3 regions of the Streptomyces sp. NPDC054047 genome follow, and region 3 is predicted to be linked to each of the others. Evidence: riboswitches for the same ligand, from Rfam matches in the RefSeq annotation. Region 3 holds a riboswitch; each other region holds the start of a gene.
What was found. Region 3 has a riboswitch for cobalamin ahead of ACZ6ZP_RS27570 (ribonucleoside-diphosphate reductase subunit alpha). Riboswitches for the same ligand answer to the same signal wherever they lie in the genome.
Positions count from the first base shown of each region.

Region 1 (6,025 bases), on a different contig from region 3:
CCGTCATGGCGGGGGACCTCGCCGTCCAGTGGAACACCGGGCTCACGGTCCAACTCTGCGGCGACGCCCACCTGTTGAACTTCGGCCTGTTCGCCTCGCCGGAACGCACCCTGCTCTTCGACCTCAACGACTTCGACGAGACCTGCCCGGGGCCCTTCGAGTGGGACGTCAAACGTCTGGCAGCGAGCATCGCCGTCGCCTCCCGCGACAACGGCCACCCGGAGAACGGGGGACGTGACGCGTGCCTCGCCGCGGTGGCCGCGTACCGCACGTCGATGCGCCGTCTCGCGGGCCTCGGCGAGCTGGAGGTCTGGTACGAACGCATCGACGCGCACGACCTGTTGTCCCTCGTCCGCTCCACCCGCCACCGCAAGCGCGCGGCGGGCACCCTGGACCGGGCCCGCCGCCGCACGAGCCTGCACGCGCTGGGCAAGCTGACGGAAGAGGTGGACGGGGTGCGCCGCATCATCCACGACCCGCCGCTCCTGGAACCGGCGGGCGCCCCGGACCTCGCGGCCGTACGCAAGATCTTCGGCGACTACCGCTCCACGCTCTCCGAGGAGCGCCGACTCCTCCTGGACCGCTACCACTTCGTGGACGCGGCGCGGAAAGTGGTGGGCGTGGGCAGCGTCGGCACCCGCTGCTTCATCGTGCTCCTCGCCGGACGCGACGCCGACGACCCGCTCTTCCTCCAGATCAAGGAGGCGGTCCGCTCGGTCCTTGAGGAGCACCTGCCGCCGGGACCGTACGTCCACCCCGGCCACCGCGTCGTCGCGGGCCAGCGCCTCCTCCAGGCGGCGAGCGACATCTTCCTCGGCTGGATGACGGGCCCCCAGGGCCGCGCCTTCTACTGGCGCCAGCTGCGCGACATGAAGGGCTCGGCGGACGTCGAGGCCATGTCCGCCGCGGAGCTGCGCTCCTACGCCCGGCTCTGCGGCACCGCCCTGGCCCGCGCCCACGCACGCTCCGGCGACCGCATAGCCATCGCCGCCTACCTGGGCGGCTCCGACACGTTCGACCGTGCGATAGCGGACTTCGCGCTGCGCTACGCCGCGCAGAACGCCCAGGACCACGCGGCACTGACCGAGGCGATCGCCTCCGGCGTCGTGGACGCCGGAGGCCGGGACGACGACTAGCGGATCTCGTCCGGGACCACCGTCAGCCACCGCTTGTCCGCGGTCACCTTCTGGCCCAGCTCCCGCTGCCGGTCGGCGTTCTTCCGCTTCATGCCGTCCAGCTGCTTCATGTACGAGTCCTTGCGGTTGACCCAGACCCGCGCCCCGCCGTGCTCCACGTCTGCCGAGTGGAACAGCATCGGACCGTCGCTCGCCGGGGTGTCGCCGGCCACCAGGACGGGCTTCTTCCACTCGTCGATGTACGTGTTGATGGCCGCGGGCTTGCCCTGGAACCAGGTCAGCGGCGCCCACAGGTTCGGCGTCAGCTCACGCCCCGCCAGCTTCTTCTCGTCGAAGCGGCCCTCCGCGATCTCCTTGCGGGAGCTGGTGACCTCGCCCGTCTTGCGGTCCTTGAGCTGCAGCCCGACGCCGATGACGTTCTCGGGCTTCACGGCGTAGCCGTACTTGGGGTCGGCAAGGACCATGCGCACCAGGTCCTCGCTGGCCGCGCTCACCACGTAGACCTCGATGCCGTGCTTGCGCAGAGACTTGTAGAGCTCCTGCATGCCGGTGAAGAACTCCGGCGCCTCGACCTCGGTCCTGGTCAGCTTCCCGTCCTCGTAGTACTCGGCGGGGATCGGCTTGTCGTGGGCGAGGAGCTCGTCGACGTACCCCTTGAGCTGCTTGAGTGTGAAGCCGGAGAAGATCTGCGCGGCCCACGGGTAGCAGACCTGGTCGTCGACCTCGCACAGCCGGTTGTAGTAGCTGTAGAGGCTCTCCTTGTGCTTCGCCGTGTCCTTGAAGGGGATGATCTTCAGCGACGGGTCCATCGACTTGCGGGTCAGCACCCCCTTCATCTCCAGGAAGGGCAGGAGGGACTCCTCCAGGTCGTTGCGGTACGTCGTGTTGTCCGCGTCGAAGACGGCGTACGCGCCCTTGTGGCCGTTCTCCGCGATGACCTTGCCCAGCTTCTTCGCGACCGGCTCGGGCCAGTGCTTCAGCTCGGCCGCGGTCCTCGTGCTCCGCGCGGAGGCGTCCGCGGCCGTCGCGTCCGTGCTGGGCCAGAGCGCCGTCCCCGCCAGGACGGCCGCGGTGAGCGCGCCCGCCGTGCCGAGTACGGCCAGCTTGCTCTTTGCCTTTACTGCCATGTTTCTGTGCCCCCTGAGAGCGGTCTGCGCCCCGTCCGGAGCGGCGGGTCATCGTATGAGGTCGGACCGCGGATTCCCATGATCGACATCACCGGACGCAGGGGGCATGGGACGCATCTGCGCGGGTAGCCGCATCGGACGTTCGCCGGGCCTCGGGGCCTGCCTCTCGGGCCCGCCCATCGCATACTGGAAGGCATGGAGACCGTCTCCCCGGAGTTCGTGCGGGCCGCTCCGCGGCTCGACGGCATGGTGGTGTCCGCCGTCGGTTACCGCACCGAGGGGGAGCGGCCGGGCCTGCACCGCGGCCTGCCGTCCCCGTACCTGACGCTGATCTTCTCGCTGGACGGCCCCGTCGTCAGCGGCGCGAGCCCCGAGCAGGCGGGCGGCCCCGACGCCGACCGCACGGACATCGTCCTGGGCGGCCTGCACCAGTCCCCGGCCTACGTCGTGCGGCCCGAGCACGAGGCGGGCATCCAGCTCGCCGTGCACCCGCTCGCCGCCCGCGCCCTGTTCGGCGTACCGGCGTCGGAGCTCGCGGACGAGCTGGTGACGCCCGGCGCTGAGGTGATGGGCCGCAGCGCCGCCGACGTACGGGAGATGCTGTGCGAGCAGGGCGGCTGGGAGGAGCGATTCGCCTTCCTGTCGGCCTACTTGAGGCAGCGCGCGGCCGAGGAATCCGGCGGAACCGTACGCCCCGAGGTCGCCGAGGCCTGGGCCTGGCTGGCCCGGCACCGGGGCGTCGGCACCCTGCACGGCCTCTCCCGGCACGTCGCGCTCAGCGAACGCCGCCTGACCACGCTCTTCCGCGCCGAGACGGGCCTGAGCCCCAAGCAGGCGGGCCGCCTGATGCGCTTCCAGCGCGCACGCAACGCCGTCGTACGCCTCGTCGCCGCGGGCGCCGCCCCCGACCTGGCCCGTGTCGCCGCCGACTGCGGCTACTACGACCACTCCCACCTGGTGCGGGACTTCCGGCAGTACACCGGCGTCAGCCCCAGCGGCTGGCTGGCCGAAGAGTGCCGGAATATCCAAGCCGGGAGCCATGGCGGAGGCGAAGAGTAGGAGCCATGAACACCACCGAGAAGCAACAGCAGCCCCAGTCCACCTCCGCCGGGCGCGCGCCCGACGTCTGGCCGACGCTCCAGGCCCACGATGCCCCCGCCCTGATCGACTTCCTGGTCGGCACCGTCGGCTTCCTGCGCACCGCCGTCTACGAGGACGGCGACCGCGTGGCCCACGCCGAGCTCGACTGGCCCGAGGGCGGCGCGATCATGCTCGGCTCGTACGACGAGAAGTCCCAGGGCTGGTGCCTGAAACCGGGCACCTTCGGCGCGTATGTCGTCACCGACCACGTGGACGACCTCTACCAGCGGCTCAGCACCGCCGGGGTCGAGATCGTCCGCGAGATCGAGGACCAGCCGTACGGCAGCAGGGAGTTCGCGATCGCCGACCCCGAGGGCAACAAATGGTCCTTCGGCACCTACCGCGGCGCACCGAGGCCCGGTCAGCCGTCCTGACCCTGCGTGATAGCTTGCGAGCGCCAGTCAACCCACACCAGGGCCAGGGAATCCGGTGCGAATCCGGAACTGACGCGCAGCGGTGAGGGGGAACGGGCGGGGCCACGGCCACTGGGCGTCCACGGACGCCTGGGAAGGCGCCCCGCACGGCCGATCCCCGAGTCCGAAGACCTGCTGGCACCTTCGCCCGCGCACCGGGCGGCGGAGGTGACGAAGCAGGCCAGGCTCCGCGTATGAGCCGTGAGACTCAAGGGATCGTGTGTCCTCCACAGCCCGTCGTGTACGTATGCCCCTTCTCCTCGGCGTCGCCCTTTCGGCCACGCTGACCTCCTGCGGCGGCTCCGGCTCGTCGGCCTCCACCTCGGACGAGAAGGCCGCCGGCTACCCACTGACCCTGACCTCCTGCGGAAAGAAGGCGGAGATCAAGGCGCCGCCGCAGCGGGCGGTCTCCCTCGACCAGGGCTCCACCGAGATCCTGCTCTCCCTCGGCCTCGCGGACCGCATGGCCGGCACCGGGACCTGGACGGACCCGGTCCTGGAGGGCCTGGAGAAGGACAACGCCAAGGTCGAGCGGCTCGCCGACAGCTACCCCTCCTTCGAGAAGGTCCTCGCCCAGGAACCGGACTTCGTCACCGCGTCCTTCGAGGCGACGGTCAGCAAGGGCGGCGTCGCCGACCGCGCCAAGTTCGCCGAGCTCGGCGTACCCGCCTATGTCTCGCCCTCCGACTGCGCGGGCAAGGACAACAGCGGCGACGGCGACGGCCGCCGCGACAAGACGCTGACCATGGACACGGTCTACGGCGAGGTGCGCGACCTGTCCAAGGCGTTCGGCGTCGAGAAGCGCGGCGAACGCCTGATCGCGCGGCTCAAGGACCGGGTGGCGAAGGCGACCAAGGCGATGGACGCCTCCGACGCCTCGCTCCTCTACTGGTTCGCCAATTCCGACGCCCCCTACATCGCGGGCTGCTGCGGAGCGCCGGGCATCATCACCCGCGAGCTCGGCGCGAAGAACGTCTTCGACGACACCCGCGACGAGTGGCCCCAGATCAACTGGGAGACGGTGGCCGACCGCGACCCGGACGTCCTGGTCATCGGCGACCTCACCCGCAGGTCGCAGACCGCGGAGAGCGCGAAGAAGAAGATCGCGTTCCTGGAGTCCAACCCGGTCACCAAGAACCTGACCGCCGTGAAGAAGAAGCGGTACGTGCTGCTGAGCGGCCAGGCCATGAACCCGACGATCCGCACGGTGGACGGCGTGGAGCAAGTAGCCGACGCCTTGCGCGAGTTCGGGCTCGCCAAGTGACGCGAGCCCTCCCGGGCGGCATACGGCAGACCCTGCTCTGGACGGCGGGCCTCGCCGCCCTGGCCCTCTCCGTGGCGGTGGCCGTCACCATCGGCCCCGCCGACATCTCCGTACCGGACGTGTGGTCGGCGGTGGCGGCCCACCTCGGCTGGGGCGAGGCGACGCTGACGCCCATCCGGGACGGCATCGTCTGGAACCTGCGCATGCCGCGCACGCTGCTCGCGGCGGTCTGCGGCGCGGGCCTCGCGGTCTGCGGGACGGTCCTCCAGTCCCTCCTGCGCAACCCGCTCGCCGACCCCTTCGTGCTCGGCGTCTCCTCGGGGGCCTCCACGGGCGCGGTCGCGATCGTCGTCCTGGGGGTCGGCGGGGGAGTGGTGTCGATCTCGGCGGGCGCCTTCGTGGGCGCCGTGGTCTCGTTCGCCCTCGTCCTGCTGCTCAGCCACACCCTGGGCGGAAGCACCGACCGAGTGGTGCTGTCAGGGGTGGCGGCGATGCAGCTCTTCTCCGCGCTCACCTCGTTCGTGATCCTGACGTCGGGCGACGCGGAGACGACGCGGAGCGTCCTGTTCTGGCTGCTCGGCTCGTTGAGCGGGGTGGGCTGGACGGACGTCTGGATGTGCGGGGCGGTCCTCGTCCTCGCGCTCACCGTCTGCCTGGCGCACGCCCGCACCCTGGACGCATTCGTGTTCGGCCAGGACGCGGCGGCGACGCTGGGGGTCCATGTGGCCCGTACCCGGCTGATCCTGCTCTCCATCACGGCCCTGCTGACGGCGGCCCTGGTCAGCAGCGCGGGCGCCATCGGCTTCGTGGGCCTGGTCCTGCCGCACGCGGCCCGCGCCCTGGTCGGCTCCGGGCACGCGCGGCTGCTCCCGGTCACCGCGCTCGCGGGCGCGGTGTTCCTGGTGTGGGTGGACACGCTGGCCCGCACGGTCCTGGACCCGCAGG
Region 1 covers NZ_JBVJKV010000001.1:526,877-532,901, reverse strand. Annotated here, with positions in the region: gene ACZ6ZP_RS02485 (DUF2252 domain-containing protein) at 1-1,136, shown strand, start outside; gene ACZ6ZP_RS02480 (HAD family hydrolase) at 1,133-2,263, opposite strand; gene ACZ6ZP_RS02475 (AraC family transcriptional regulator) at 2,459-3,322, shown strand; gene ACZ6ZP_RS02470 (VOC family protein) at 3,328-3,777, shown strand; cobalamin riboswitch at 3,785-3,970, shown strand; gene ACZ6ZP_RS02465 (ABC transporter substrate-binding protein) at 4,064-5,080, shown strand; gene ACZ6ZP_RS02460 (FecCD family ABC transporter permease) at 5,077-6,025, shown strand, end outside.
Region 1: it holds a riboswitch for cobalamin, as region 3 does, so the genes downstream of both, ACZ6ZP_RS02465 (ABC transporter substrate-binding protein) here and ACZ6ZP_RS27570 (ribonucleoside-diphosphate reductase subunit alpha) in region 3, are expected to answer to the same signal.

Region 2 (6,025 bases), on a different contig from region 3:
AGGCCGCGCGAGCGCTCCGCGAGGCCGGAGAACAGGGACTGGCTCAGGCGGGCCAGCTCGCCCCGGGCGTCGAACAGGCTCAACGCCAGAGCGGACCCGCCGCCGGTGGCCACCAGGAGCGCGCCGCCGGTCAGCCGGTCGAGGGCCACGAGCGCGGGACTGTCCGCCCCGCCCAGCAGGCGCACCGCGTCCGCGTAACTCATCCCCCTGGGCACCGGTCGCCTCCCAGCTCCGTGACGGAACGGCCAGTGCGTCCATCATGGCGGGCGGGGCGGCCATGCGTCCCCACATGGCCGCCCCGGTCCGCTTGTTCGGGTCAGCGACGCTCGGGCAGTTCCGCCCTCACCTCCCGTGCCGCCGCGACCAGGTTCTCCAGGGAGGCCCGGGTCTCGGGCCAGCCGCGGGTCTTGAGACCGCAGTCCGGGTTCACCCACAGCCGTTCGGCGGGGATGGCCTCAAGTCCCTTGCGCAGCAGGGCCGCCGCCTCCTGCGCGCTCGGTACGCGCGGGGAGTGGATGTCGTACACGCCGGGACCCGCCTCGCGCGGGTAGCCGTGCTCGGCCAGTTCGCGGGCCACCTGCATGTGCGAGCGGGCGGCCTCCAGGCTGATGACGTCGGCGTCGAGGTCGTCGATGGCCTGGACGATGTCGCCGAACTCCGCGTAGCACATGTGCGTGTGGATCTGGGTGTCCGGGCGTACGCCGCTGGTGGTGAGGCGGAAGGACTCCGTGGCCCACTCCAGGTACGCGGGGTGCTCGGCGGCGCGCAGCGGCAGGGTCTCGCGCAGTGCGGGCTCGTCGACCTGGATGACCGAAGTGCCCGCCGTCTCCAGGTCGTCGACCTCGTCGCGCAGGGCGAGGGCGACCTGGCGCGCGGTGTCGCCGAGCGGCTGGTCGTCGCGGACGAAGGACCAGGCGAGCATGGTGACGGGACCGGTGAGCATGCCCTTGACGGGACGGTCGGTGAGGGAGTTGGCGTACGAGGTCCAGCGCACCGTCATCGGCTCGGGCCGCGAGATGTCCCCTGCCAGGACCGGCGGGCGCACATAGCGGGTGCCGTAGGACTGGACCCAGCCGTGTTGTGTGGCGAGGTAGCCGGTGAGCTGCTCGGCGAAGTACTGCACCATGTCGTTGCGTTCGGGCTCGCCGTGCACCAGGACGTCGATGCCCGCCTTCTCCTGGAAGGCCAGGACCTCGCGGATCTCGTTCTTGATGCGCTCCTCGTACCCGGCGGTGTCGATACGTCCCGCACGCAAGTCGGCCCGTGCCGTGCGCAGTTCGGCGGTCTGCGGGAACGAGCCGATGGTGGTCGTGGGCAGCTGCGGCAGGCCCAGCCGCGTCCGCTGGGCCGCCGCCCGCTCCGGGTAGGCATGTGCGCGGCGGGCGTCGGTTTCGGTGACGGCGGCGACGCGGGAGCGTACGGCCGGGTCGTGGGTGAGGGCGGAGCCCGAGCGGGACGCCAAGTCGGCGCGGTTGGCCGACAGTTCGGCCGCGATGGCGCCCGTGCCCTGTGCCAGGCCGCGGGCAAGGGTGGCGATCTCGGCGGTCTTCTGGTGGGCGAAGGCCAGCCAGCGGGCGATCTGCGGGTCGATGTCCCGCTCGGCGGTGGAGTCCAGCGGGACGTGCAGCAGGGAGCAGGACGCGGAGACGTCGACCCGGTCGGCGAGGCCCAGGAGCGTGCCCAGGGTGGACAGCGACTTCTCCAGGTCGTTGATCCAGATGTTGCGGCCGTTGACGACGCCCGCGACAAGACGCTTGCCGGGCAGACCGCCGACGGCGGCGAGGTCCTGGAGCTGGCTGGCGGCGGCCTCGGTGAAGTCCAGGGCGAGGCCGTCGACCGGTGCCTTGGCGAGCACCGGAAGCGCCTCGCCGAGCCTGCCGAAGTAGGAGCCGACCAGGAGCTTCGGGCGGTCGGTGAGGGCGCCCAGGTCGCGGTAGGCGCGCGCGGCGGCGTTGAGTTCGGCCGGGGTGCGGTCCTGGACCAGGGCGGGCTCGTCGAGCTGCACCCACTCGGCGCCCGCGGCGCGCAGGTCGGCGAGGACCTCGGCGTACACGGGAAGCAGACGGTCCAGGAGGGTGAGCGGCTCGAAGCCGGCGGCCACGCCGGGCGCGGGCTTGGCGAGCAGCAGATAGGTGACCGGGCCGACGAGGACCGGGCGGGCCGCGAGGCCGAGCGCGATCGCCTCCTTCAGCTCGGCGACCTGCTTGGCCGAGTCGGCGGTGAAGACGGTGTCCGGGCCCAGCTCCGGTACGAGGTAGTGGTAGTTGGTGTCGAACCACTTGGTCATCTCCAGCGGCGCCACGTCCTGGGTGCCGCGGGCCATCGCGAAGTATCCGTCGAGCGGATCGGTGTCGACGGCCTCGCGGTGCCGCTGGGGGACCGCGCCGACCATGACGCTGGTGTCCAGGACGTGGTCGTAGTACGAGAAGTCGCCGGTCGGCACTTCGTCGATGCCGGCGTCGGCCAGATGCCGCCAGGTGGACCGGCGCAGCTGCGCCGCGGTGTCCCGGAGGGCGTCGGCGGTGACGCGGCCCTTCCAGTACCCCTCGACGGCCTTCTTCAGTTCCCGGTCGGGGCCCTGGCGGGGGTAGCCGTACACGGTGGACCGTGCTGCCGCGGCTGCGGACTTCGCTGTCACGGAAATCTCCTTCGCGAGATGACTCCTGAGCATCCCGGGGACGGGACACGGACGCGAAGGGATGACGGACTGGATGGACCGAACGCGCGCCTGCGGCTGCTCCACCTGATCCGACGCCGACCCGCCCACGAGGTCACCGGGATGTCCGCACGTGAGGGGTCACGTACGGGCAACGGGCAGGTCTTCGGACTCGCGGGCACACCTGCCGAAACAAGTTCCTACTGGCCGTCGCTTCCCGGATCCGCGCTCGGATCCAGTGCTCATGACGGCGGTCGTTCCCACTCACCGCTGCGGGGCAGTCCCGGATTCCCACCGGGTTCCCTCTTACGACGCTCCTGCCTGGCGGACAGGGCGAACCAGCTGCACCGGTCAGGCTAAGGGGTGGTCCGGCCTCTTGGGCAGTACTGATCACATTCCGGACCGTGAGGTGAGACACGGCGGCGGGGCGGTCCGCCATCAGCTCCAGGACCCTCGCGCGATCGATGGCCCCGCCCCTCCTGAACCTCGCGCGTACGGGGCGCGCACGGCCGAGGCACATGGGCTGACCAGGGGCGTACGCCCTGGTCGTGTGCGCTCGCGCGTGCCACAGCCGGGGCGGTCCCGCAAGTTGTCAGGAGGCTCGATCGAGCACTAGGGTCACCACGCCTTGGTGCTCGGGAAATCCGGTGTGATGCCGGTGCGGCCCTCGCCACTGTGATCGGGAAGTCCGGCTCCAGCCCTCGCGGCAGCCACTGGGTGCTCACGCACCCGGGAAGGCGGAGTCCGGTCGGTACGACCCGTCAGCCAGGAGACCGGCCAAGGCGCGTTGTCCATCCACGAGGTGCTGGAGAGGGTCTGCTTAGCCATGCACATAGCCGAGGGTTTCCTCCCGCCGGCGCACGCGATCGCCTGGGGCGTAGCGTCCGCGCCGTTCGTCGTCCACGGAGTCCGCTCCCTGACGCGTGAGGTCAAGGAGCACCCGGAGAGCACCCTGCTCCTGGGCGCATCCGGCGCCTTCACTTTCGTCCTTTCCGCACTGAAGATCCCCTCCGTCACGGGCAGTTGCTCGCACCCGACGGGCACGGGCCTCGGCGCGATCCTGTTCCGGCCGCCGATCATGGCGGTCCTCGGCACCATCACGCTGCTGTTCCAGGCGCTGCTGCTGGCCCACGGCGGGCTCACCACGCTCGGCGCCAACGTGTTCTCCATGGCGATCGTCGGGCCATGGGCCGGATACGCCGTCTACAGCCTCCTGAAGCGGTACGACGTGCCGCTCATGGTCGCCGTGTTCTTCGGCGCCTTCGTCGCCGACCTGTCCACGTACTGCGTCACCAGCGTCCAGCTGGCCCTGGCGTTCCCCGACCCGAGCAGCGGATTCCTCGGCGCCCTGGGCAAGTTCGGCGGCATCTTCGCCGTCACCCAGATCCCGCTGGCCGTCAGCGAGGGCCTGCTCACCGTCGTGGTGATGCGGCTGCTCGTGCAGTCGAGCAAGGGCGAGCTCACGCGGCTCGGCGTCCTGCTGCGGGGCAAGTCGTCAGCGGCCGTGACCGCAGAGAAGAACGTGACGGCAGAGAAGAACGTGACGACGGAGAAGCAGACGGAGACGGGGGCCAGCGCCTGATGAGCCGCAACGCGAAGATCAACACTCTGCTCCTCCTCATCGTCGCCGCGCTCGCCGTGCTGCCGCTGGCGCTCGGTCTCGGCGACGACGAGAAGGAGCCGTTCGCCGGGGCCGACGCCCAGGCCGAGACCGCGATCACCGAGATCGAGCCGGACTACGAACCCTGGTTCTCGCCGCTGTACGAACCCCCCTCCGGGGAGATCGAGTCCGCGCTCTTCGCCCTTCAGGCGGCGCTGGGCGCGGGCGTCCTCGCGTACTACTTCGGTCTGCGCAAGGGACGCCGCCAGGGCGCCGAGCTCGCACTGGCCGAGAAGGCCGCCACAGCCGAGAAGGCCGCCACAGCCGGGAAGGCCGCCACGGAGCGGACCGCCGACGGGGAGAGCGCCCGGGCCGAGACCGAGCAGGTCTGACCCCGCGTGCTGCCCATCGACGCGGCGGCGCACAGCAGTCGCTGGCGCCGCCGCCACCCCGTGGACAAGGCCGTGCTCGGCCTCGGTTTCACCGTCCTCGCCGTCTCTCTGCCGCCCTGGCCGGGTGCCGCCCTGGTCCTGGTCGCCGCGCTCGCCGTACTGCTCGGGCCCGCCGGTGTGCCGCCGCGCAAACTGTGGCGCGCCTACCGCGTGCCGCTCGGCTTCTGCGTCACCGGCGCCCTGACCCTGATCGTGCAACTCGGCGGCCCCGAAGGGTTCGTCACGCTCGCCGACGGCGGCCCCGCACGCGCGGGCGGTCTGCTCCTGCGCACGTCGGCGGCCTCGCTCGGCGTCCTGCTCTTCGCCTTCACCACGCCCATGTCGGACCTGCTGCCCCGCCTGGTGAAGGCGGGCGTACCGGCGCCGGTCGTGGACGTGGCCCTCGTCATGTACCGCATGAGCTTCCTGCTCCTGGACTCCATGAGCAGGATCCGGCAGGCGCAGGCCGCGCGCCTGGGCCACACCACCCGGGCCGCCACCTGGCGTTCGCTGGGCGGCCTCGGCGCCACCGCGTTCGTGCGCGCCTTCGACCGGGCGGGCCGGCTGCAGGCGGGGCTCGCCGGGCGCGGCTACGACGGGACGCTGCGGGTGCTCGTGCCCGACGCCCGGATCTCCCGCGGCTTCGTGGCCGTCAGCGCGGTACTCCTCACGGGCCTGGTGGCCCTCACCCTCGTACTGGAAAGGCTTCTTCCATGAGCGAGCCGAGCGCTCCTCGCGAACCGGGCGAGTCCTTGGTCGCTCTGCGCGCCGCCTCCTACGCCTACGAGGACGGGCCCACCGTGCTCAGCGGCCTGGACTTCGATGTCACCGAGGGGCGCGCTCTCGCGCTGCTCGGGCGCAACGGCAGCGGCAAGACCACCCTCATGCGGCTGCTCAGCGGCGGACTGCGCCCGGACCGGGGCGGATTGACGCTCGGGGGCACGCCCGTGACGTACGACCGCAAGGGCCTGACCCGGCTGCGCACCACCGTTCAGCTGGTCGTCCAGGACCCGGACGACCAGTTGTTCGCCGCCTCGGTCGAGCAGGACGTGTCCTTCGGGCCGCTCAACCTGGGGCTGTCCGATGCCGAGGTGCGGGCACGGGTCGCCGAGGCGCTGACCGCGCTGGACATCAGCGCCCTGGCGGACCGCCCCACCCATCTGCTCTCCTACGGCCAGCGCAAGCGGACGGCCATCGCCGGAGCCGTGGCGATGCGTCCGCGCGTACTGATCCTCGACGAGCCGACCGCCGGGCTCGACCCCGACGGACAGGAACGCCTCCTGACCACGCTGCAAGGCCTGCGGGACGCAGGGACGACGGTGGTCATGGCCACCCATG
Region 2 covers NZ_JBVJKV010000006.1:243,034-249,058, forward strand. Annotated here, with positions in the region: gene ACZ6ZP_RS23435 (NACHT domain-containing protein) at 1-215, opposite strand, end outside; gene metE (5-methyltetrahydropteroyltriglutamate--homocysteine S-methyltransferase) at 317-2,638, opposite strand; cobalamin riboswitch at 2,797-3,014, opposite strand; cobalamin riboswitch at 3,269-3,452, shown strand; gene ACZ6ZP_RS23445 (energy-coupling factor ABC transporter permease) at 3,483-4,238, shown strand; gene ACZ6ZP_RS23450 (energy-coupling factor ABC transporter substrate-binding protein) at 4,238-4,648, shown strand; gene cbiQ (cobalt ECF transporter T component CbiQ) at 4,655-5,404, shown strand; gene ACZ6ZP_RS23460 (energy-coupling factor ABC transporter ATP-binding protein) at 5,401-6,025, shown strand, end outside.
Region 2: it holds a riboswitch for cobalamin, as region 3 does, so the genes downstream of both, metE (5-methyltetrahydropteroyltriglutamate--homocysteine S-methyltransferase) here and ACZ6ZP_RS27570 (ribonucleoside-diphosphate reductase subunit alpha) in region 3, are expected to answer to the same signal.

Region 3 (6,025 bases):
CGCCGGATCGACCGCGAGCTGCGCGAGGCGGAACGCGCCCCGCGCAGCCAGGACGGACTAGAAGTCGTCGTCGAAGGAGACCGAACCCTCGACCGCGACCTGGTAGGCCGAAGGACGCCGCTCGAAGAAGTTGGTCAGCTCCTGGACACCCTGGAGCTCCATGAACGAGAACGGGTTTGACGAGCCGTAGACCGGCGCGAACCCGAGCCGCTGGAGGCGCTGGTCGGCGACGCACTGCAGGTACTCGCGCATGGAGTCGGTGTTCATGCCGGGCAGGCCCTCACCGCACAGGTCGCGCGCGAACTGCAGCTCGGCCTCGACGGCCTCCTTGAGCATGTCGGTGACCTGCTGCTCCAGCGCGTCGTCGAAGAGCTCCGGCTCCTCCTTGCGGACGGTGTCGACGACGTCGAAGGCGAAGCTCATGTGCATCGTCTCGTCACGGAAGACCCAGTTCGTGCCGGTCGCCAGGCCGTGCAGCAGACCGCGCGAGCGGAACCAGTAGACGTAGGCGAAGGCACCGTAGAAGAAGAGCCCCTCGATGCACGCGGCGAAGCAGATCAGGTTCAGCAGGAAGCGGCGGCGGTCCGCCTTGCTCTCCAGGCGGTCCATCTTCTCGACGGAGTCCATCCAGCGGAAGCAGAACTCGGCCTTCTCGCGGATGGAGGGGATCTCCTCGACCGCGTCGAAGGCCGCCGCGCGGTCCTCCGGGTCGGGCAGATAGGTGTCGAGCAGCGTCAGATAGAACTGGACGTGCACGGCCTCCTCGAAGAGCTGACGGCTCAAGTAGAGCCGCGCCTCGGGGGAGTTGATGTGCTTGTAGAGCGTGAGCACGAGGTTGTTGGAGACGATCGAGTCGCCGGTCGCGAAGAACGCGACCAGGCGGCCGATCATGTGCTGCTCGCCGGGCGAGAGCTTGGCGAGGTCGGCGACGTCCGAGTGGAGGTCGACCTCCTCGACGGTCCAGGTGTTCTTGATCGCGTCCCGGTAGCGCTCGTAGAAGTCGGGGTAGCGCATGGGGCGCAGAGTCAGCTCGAAGCCCGGGTCGAGGAGGTTCTTCTCGGCGTTGGTGGTGGAGCTCATTACTGGCAGGCCTCGCAGGACTCGGGGTTTTCCAGGGAGCAGGCGACGGCGTCTTCGGCCGATGCCTGGGCGGGTACGGGGGCGGGCTCGGCGGCTTCGGTGCGGCCGGCCGCCGCGCGGGCGATGCGGGTCGCCGGGCGCGAGCGCAGGTAGTACGTGGTCTTCAGGCCCTGCTGCCAGGCGTACGCGTACATGGAGGAGAGCTTGCCGATGGTCGGCGTCTCCAGGAACAGGTTCAGGGACTGCGCCTGGTCCAGGAACGGCGTGCGCGCGGCGGCCATGTCGATCAGGCCGCGCTGCGGGATCTCCCACGCGGTGCGGTAGAGGTCGCGGACCTCGGCGGGGATCCAGCTGAAGCCCTGCACCGAGCCGTTGGCCTCGCGCAGCGCCTCGCGGGTCTGCGCGTCCCAGACGCCGAGCCGTTTGAGCTCCTGCACCAGGTAGGCGTTGACCTGGAGGAACTCGCCGGACAGCGTCTCGCGCTTGAAGAGGTTGGAGACCTGCGGCTCGATGCACTCGTACACGCCCGCGATGGACGCGATCGTGGCGGTCGGCGCGATGGCGAGGAGCAGCGAGTTGCGCATGCCGGTCACGGCGATGCGCTCGCGCAGCGCGGCCCAGCGCTCCGGCCAGGTCAGCTCGACGCCGTAGTGGTCGGGGTGCAGGACGCCGCGCGCGGTGCGGGTCTTCTCCCAGGCGGGCACCGGTCCGTTGCGCTCGGCGAGGGTCGCGGACGCCTCGTACGCGGCGAGCATGATCCGCTCGGCGATGCGCGTGGAGAGGGCGCGCGCGGCGGGGGAGTCGAAGGGCAGCTTCAGCTGGAAGAAGACGTCCTGCAGACCCATCGCGCCCAGGCCCACCGGACGCCACCGGGCGTTCGACCTGCCGGCCTGCTCGGTCGGGTAGAAGTTGATGTCGACGACGCGGTCGAGGAACGTGACGGCGGTGCGGACGGTCTCGTCGAGCCGCTCCCAGTCGATGTCGCCGGCGGCGGTGTCCACGAAGGCGCCGAGGTTCACCGAACCCAGGTTGCAGACGGCCGTCTCGCCGTCGTCCGTCACCTCCAGGATCTCCGTGCAGAGGTTGGAGGAGTGGACCGTGTGGCCGGGCTCCGCCGTCTGGTTGGCGGTGCGGTTGGCGGCGTCCTTGAACGTCATCCAGCCGTTGCCGGTCTGCGCCAGGGTGCGCATCATCCGGCCGTAGAGGTCACGGGCGGGGATGGTCTTGCGGGCGAGCCCGGCGGCCTCGGCCTTGCGGTAGGCGGCGTCGAACTCCTCGCCCCACAGGTCGACGAGCTCGGGCACGTCGGCGGGCGAGAACAGCGACCAGTCCTGGCTCGCGGCGACCCGGCGCATGAACTCGTCCGGGATCCAGTGCGCGAGGTTGAGGTTGTGCGTGCGCCGCTGGTCCTCGCCCGTGTTGTCGCGCAGCTCCAGGAACTCCTCGATGTCGGAGTGCCAGGTCTCCAGGTAGACCGCGGCGGCGCCCTTGCGGCGGCCGCCCTGGTTCACGGCGGCGACGGAGGCGTCCAGGGTCTTGAGGAACGGCACGATGCCGTTGGAGTGGCCGTTCGTGCCGCGGATCAGCGAGCCGCGGGCGCGGATGCGGGAGAACGAGAGGCCGATGCCGCCCGCGTGCTTGGAGAGGCGCGCGACCTGGTGGTAGCGGTCGTAGATGGAGTCCAGCTCGTCCAGCGGGGAGTCGAGGAGGTAGCAGGAGGACATCTGCGGGTGCCGGGTGCCGGAGTTGAAGAGCGTCGGCGAGGACGGCAGGTAGTCCAGGCGGCTCATCAGGCGGTACAGCGCGGCGACTTCGTCCACCGAGCGCAGGCTGTCGTCTTCGGCGAGGCCGCTCGCGACGCGCAGCATGAAGTGCTGCGGGGTCTCGATGACGTGCCGGGTGATGGGGTGGCGAAGGAGATAGCGGCTGTGCAGGGTGCGCAGGCCGAAGTAGCCGAAGCGGAAGTCGGCGCCGTCCTCCAGGGCGGCCTCCACGAGACCGTCCAGGTGCTCGGCGTGGTCGGTGACGAACGCGGCGGTGCGGTCCGCGATCAGTCCCTCGCGGTGCCCCACGGCGACCGAGTCGGAGAAGGAGCGCACTCCCTGCGACGCGGCCTCGTCACGGATGCTGAGGCTGAGGAGCCTGGCCGCCAGCTGCGAGTACGTCGGGTCCTCGGAGATGAGCCCCGCGGCGGCCTCGGTCGCCAGCTCCCGCAGCTCCGCTGTGCTCTCTGCGTCCCCCCTGGCCGAGCGGCCGCGCAGCGCGGCGGCGGCGACTCTGCCGGGCTCGGCGTCGGGGAGATCGGCGGTGAGGTCGGTCAGGGTACGCAGCAGCGCGGTTCCTGGGCCGTCGGTGGTCTGCTGACCGCCGGTGGTCTGCGCTGACGCAGGTTCGGCTGGCGCGATGGTCACGGAGCACTCCCTCGCTCGGCTCGGAGCCTTGAGGAGGGCAGGAGTGACACACGGGGCGGCCGCCCAGGGCAGGGCCGCGCTCCGCGTCCACCAGCCCATTCCACGAGGCCCGGACGTCGTTGGCACCCGGACCGGTCGGAACGGGTGCGCTGTCGACAGGTCATCGGACTTGCGAGCACGACAAATGCGTACTCATACACCGTTGCGGGACAGTTCCGGACTTGCACCGGATTCCCCTGCGGCGACAGCGAGCACGAGCATACATCTTGTGCTGGCTCTGAGCCGCAGCCCCACATCTTGTGTCGGCGTGCGTATCCCCTAGGGTGGCGCCGAACTGATCGTCGAACAGGGGGAGACGGCGTGCGAGGACGGGGCGCGGGCTGCGCGGCGGTACTCCTGATGGTGCTCGCCGGGTGCGGCGAAGGTGAGGAACAGGTGCCCTCGGCGGCGGGTGTCGACGGCGACGTCGATCCCGGCAGGCGCTTCACGGGCGCCGAGCTGAAGTCGGCGCTGCTCCCGGCGAAGGCCACCGGCCCGCGGGCCAAGGCGACCGACGTCGGCACGGGCGGCTTCAACCGGGGCTACGGGGGCGGTGACTGGGGCGCCTGCGATCCCGGCGACGAGGCGAGTGCGGAGCTGTCCGGCATGCGGGGAGCCAGCGCCGGCCAGACGATTCTTCCCTTCCCCGGCGCGATCGCCGACGAAGGGGACCCCGTGCTCTCCCAGACCCTGGTCTCGATGCCGGACGCGCGGGCCGGGCGCCATGTCGAACTGCGCCGGCAACTCCACAAGGCGTGCCCCAGTGTCACCGTCGACACCGACGCGGCCCCGGTGGTGGAGCACCACGCGGTCGATGATCTGCCGGACCTCGGCGACGAGGCGATCCTCGAGAGCAAGCGGTACGAGGGGGGCGACGACCACGACGCGGAGACTCGGCACTACAAGGTCGAGGTACGGGTCGGCGGCGTGCTCGTCCTGGTGGACGCGGGCCCGCACAAGGACCGGGCGATCTCCTTGGCGACCAAGGCGGCGGCGCGGGTCCGGACGGAGCTCTACAAGGCCTCGTAGGGCGGTACGTACGACAGCGGGCCGCCGGATTTCTCCGGCGGCCCGCGTCACGTACGTACAAGAACAGGCCCGTACGAGAACAGGCTCAGTGCCCGCCCGGCGCCCCCACCGTGGCCGGCGGCAGCTCTTCCACGACGCCGGGGTCGCCCACGTCCGCGGTGTAGTCCCCGGGAGAGGTCTCGTCGATGCCGTCAGGGGCCTTCATGGCGCGCAGGACGAACGTCATGACCACCGTGACCACCACGTTCAGGACGAATGCCGTGAGTCCGATGTAGCCGATCTCGCCGATGCCGGGGATCTCGTCGGACGAGCCGCCGAAGTGCTTCTGCGTCGGCGACGCGACGCCGTACGCGGCGACCGTTCCGTAGACCATGCCGACCGCCCAGCCCGCGAGCAGCGCCCAGCGGTGGAACCACCGCGTGAACAGGCCGCCGACCAGCGCGGGCATGGTCTGCAGGATCCAGATGCCGCCCAGGAGCTGGAAGTTGATCGCGACCGTCTTGTCCATGGTGAGGACGAAGGCGAGCGCGCCGACCTTCACGAGCAGCGAGACCAGCTTGGAGACCTTGGTCTCCTGCGCCGGTGTCGCGTCCGGCTTGATGAAGTCCTTGTAGATGTTCCTGGTGAAGAGATTCGCGGCCGCGATGGACATGATGGCGGCCGGCACCAGGGCGCCGATGCCGATGGCCGCGAACGCGACGCCGGTGAACCAGTCGGGGAACATCGTCTCGAACAGCTGCGGGATCGCCAGCTGCCCGTTCTCCACCTTGACCCCGGCCGCGATCGCCATGAAGCCGAGCAGCGCGAGCAGGCCCAGCATCAGCGAGTAGAGCGGCAGGATCGTGGTGTTGCGGCGGATCACGTTGCGGCTCTTGGAGGAGAGCGTCGCCGTGATCGAGTGCGGGTACATGAACAGCGCGAGCGCGGAGCCGAGCGCGAGCGTGGCGTAGGTCCACTGTCCGCCGGCGCCGGGTGCCAGGCCCGCGACGGGCTTGCCCGCCGCCTCGTTGGTCGCCGAGAACTTCTCGTTCGCCGCCTGGAAGATCTCGTCGAAGCCGCCGAGCTTGATCGGGATGTAGATGATCGCGACGGCGATGACGAGGTAGATCAGACCGTCCTTCACGAACGCGATCAGCGCGGGCGCGCGCAGACCCGACGAGTACGTGTACGCGGCGAGCACCGCGAACGCGATCAGGAGCGGCAGGTCCTTGATGAACCAGTTGGTGTCGGGACCGCCGCCGACGCCCATGACGTCGAGCACGGCCTGGATGCCGACCAGCTGGAGCGCGATGTACGGCATCGTGGCGAGGATGCCGGTGACCGCGACGGCCAGCGAGAGCCCCTTGGAGCCGAAGCGCCCGCGCACGAAGTCGGAGGTGGTCACGTATCCGTGCTTGTGCGAGACGGACCACAGGCGCGGCAGGAAGGTGAAGATCAGCGGGTAGACGAGGATCGTGTACGGAACG
Region 3 covers NZ_JBVJKV010000008.1:200,022-206,046, forward strand. Annotated here, with positions in the region: gene ACZ6ZP_RS27565 (ribonucleotide-diphosphate reductase subunit beta) at 58-1,080, opposite strand; gene ACZ6ZP_RS27570 (ribonucleoside-diphosphate reductase subunit alpha) at 1,080-3,491, opposite strand; cobalamin riboswitch at 3,629-3,752, opposite strand; gene ACZ6ZP_RS27575 (hypothetical protein) at 3,852-4,559, shown strand; gene mctP (monocarboxylate uptake permease MctP) at 4,645-6,025, opposite strand, start outside.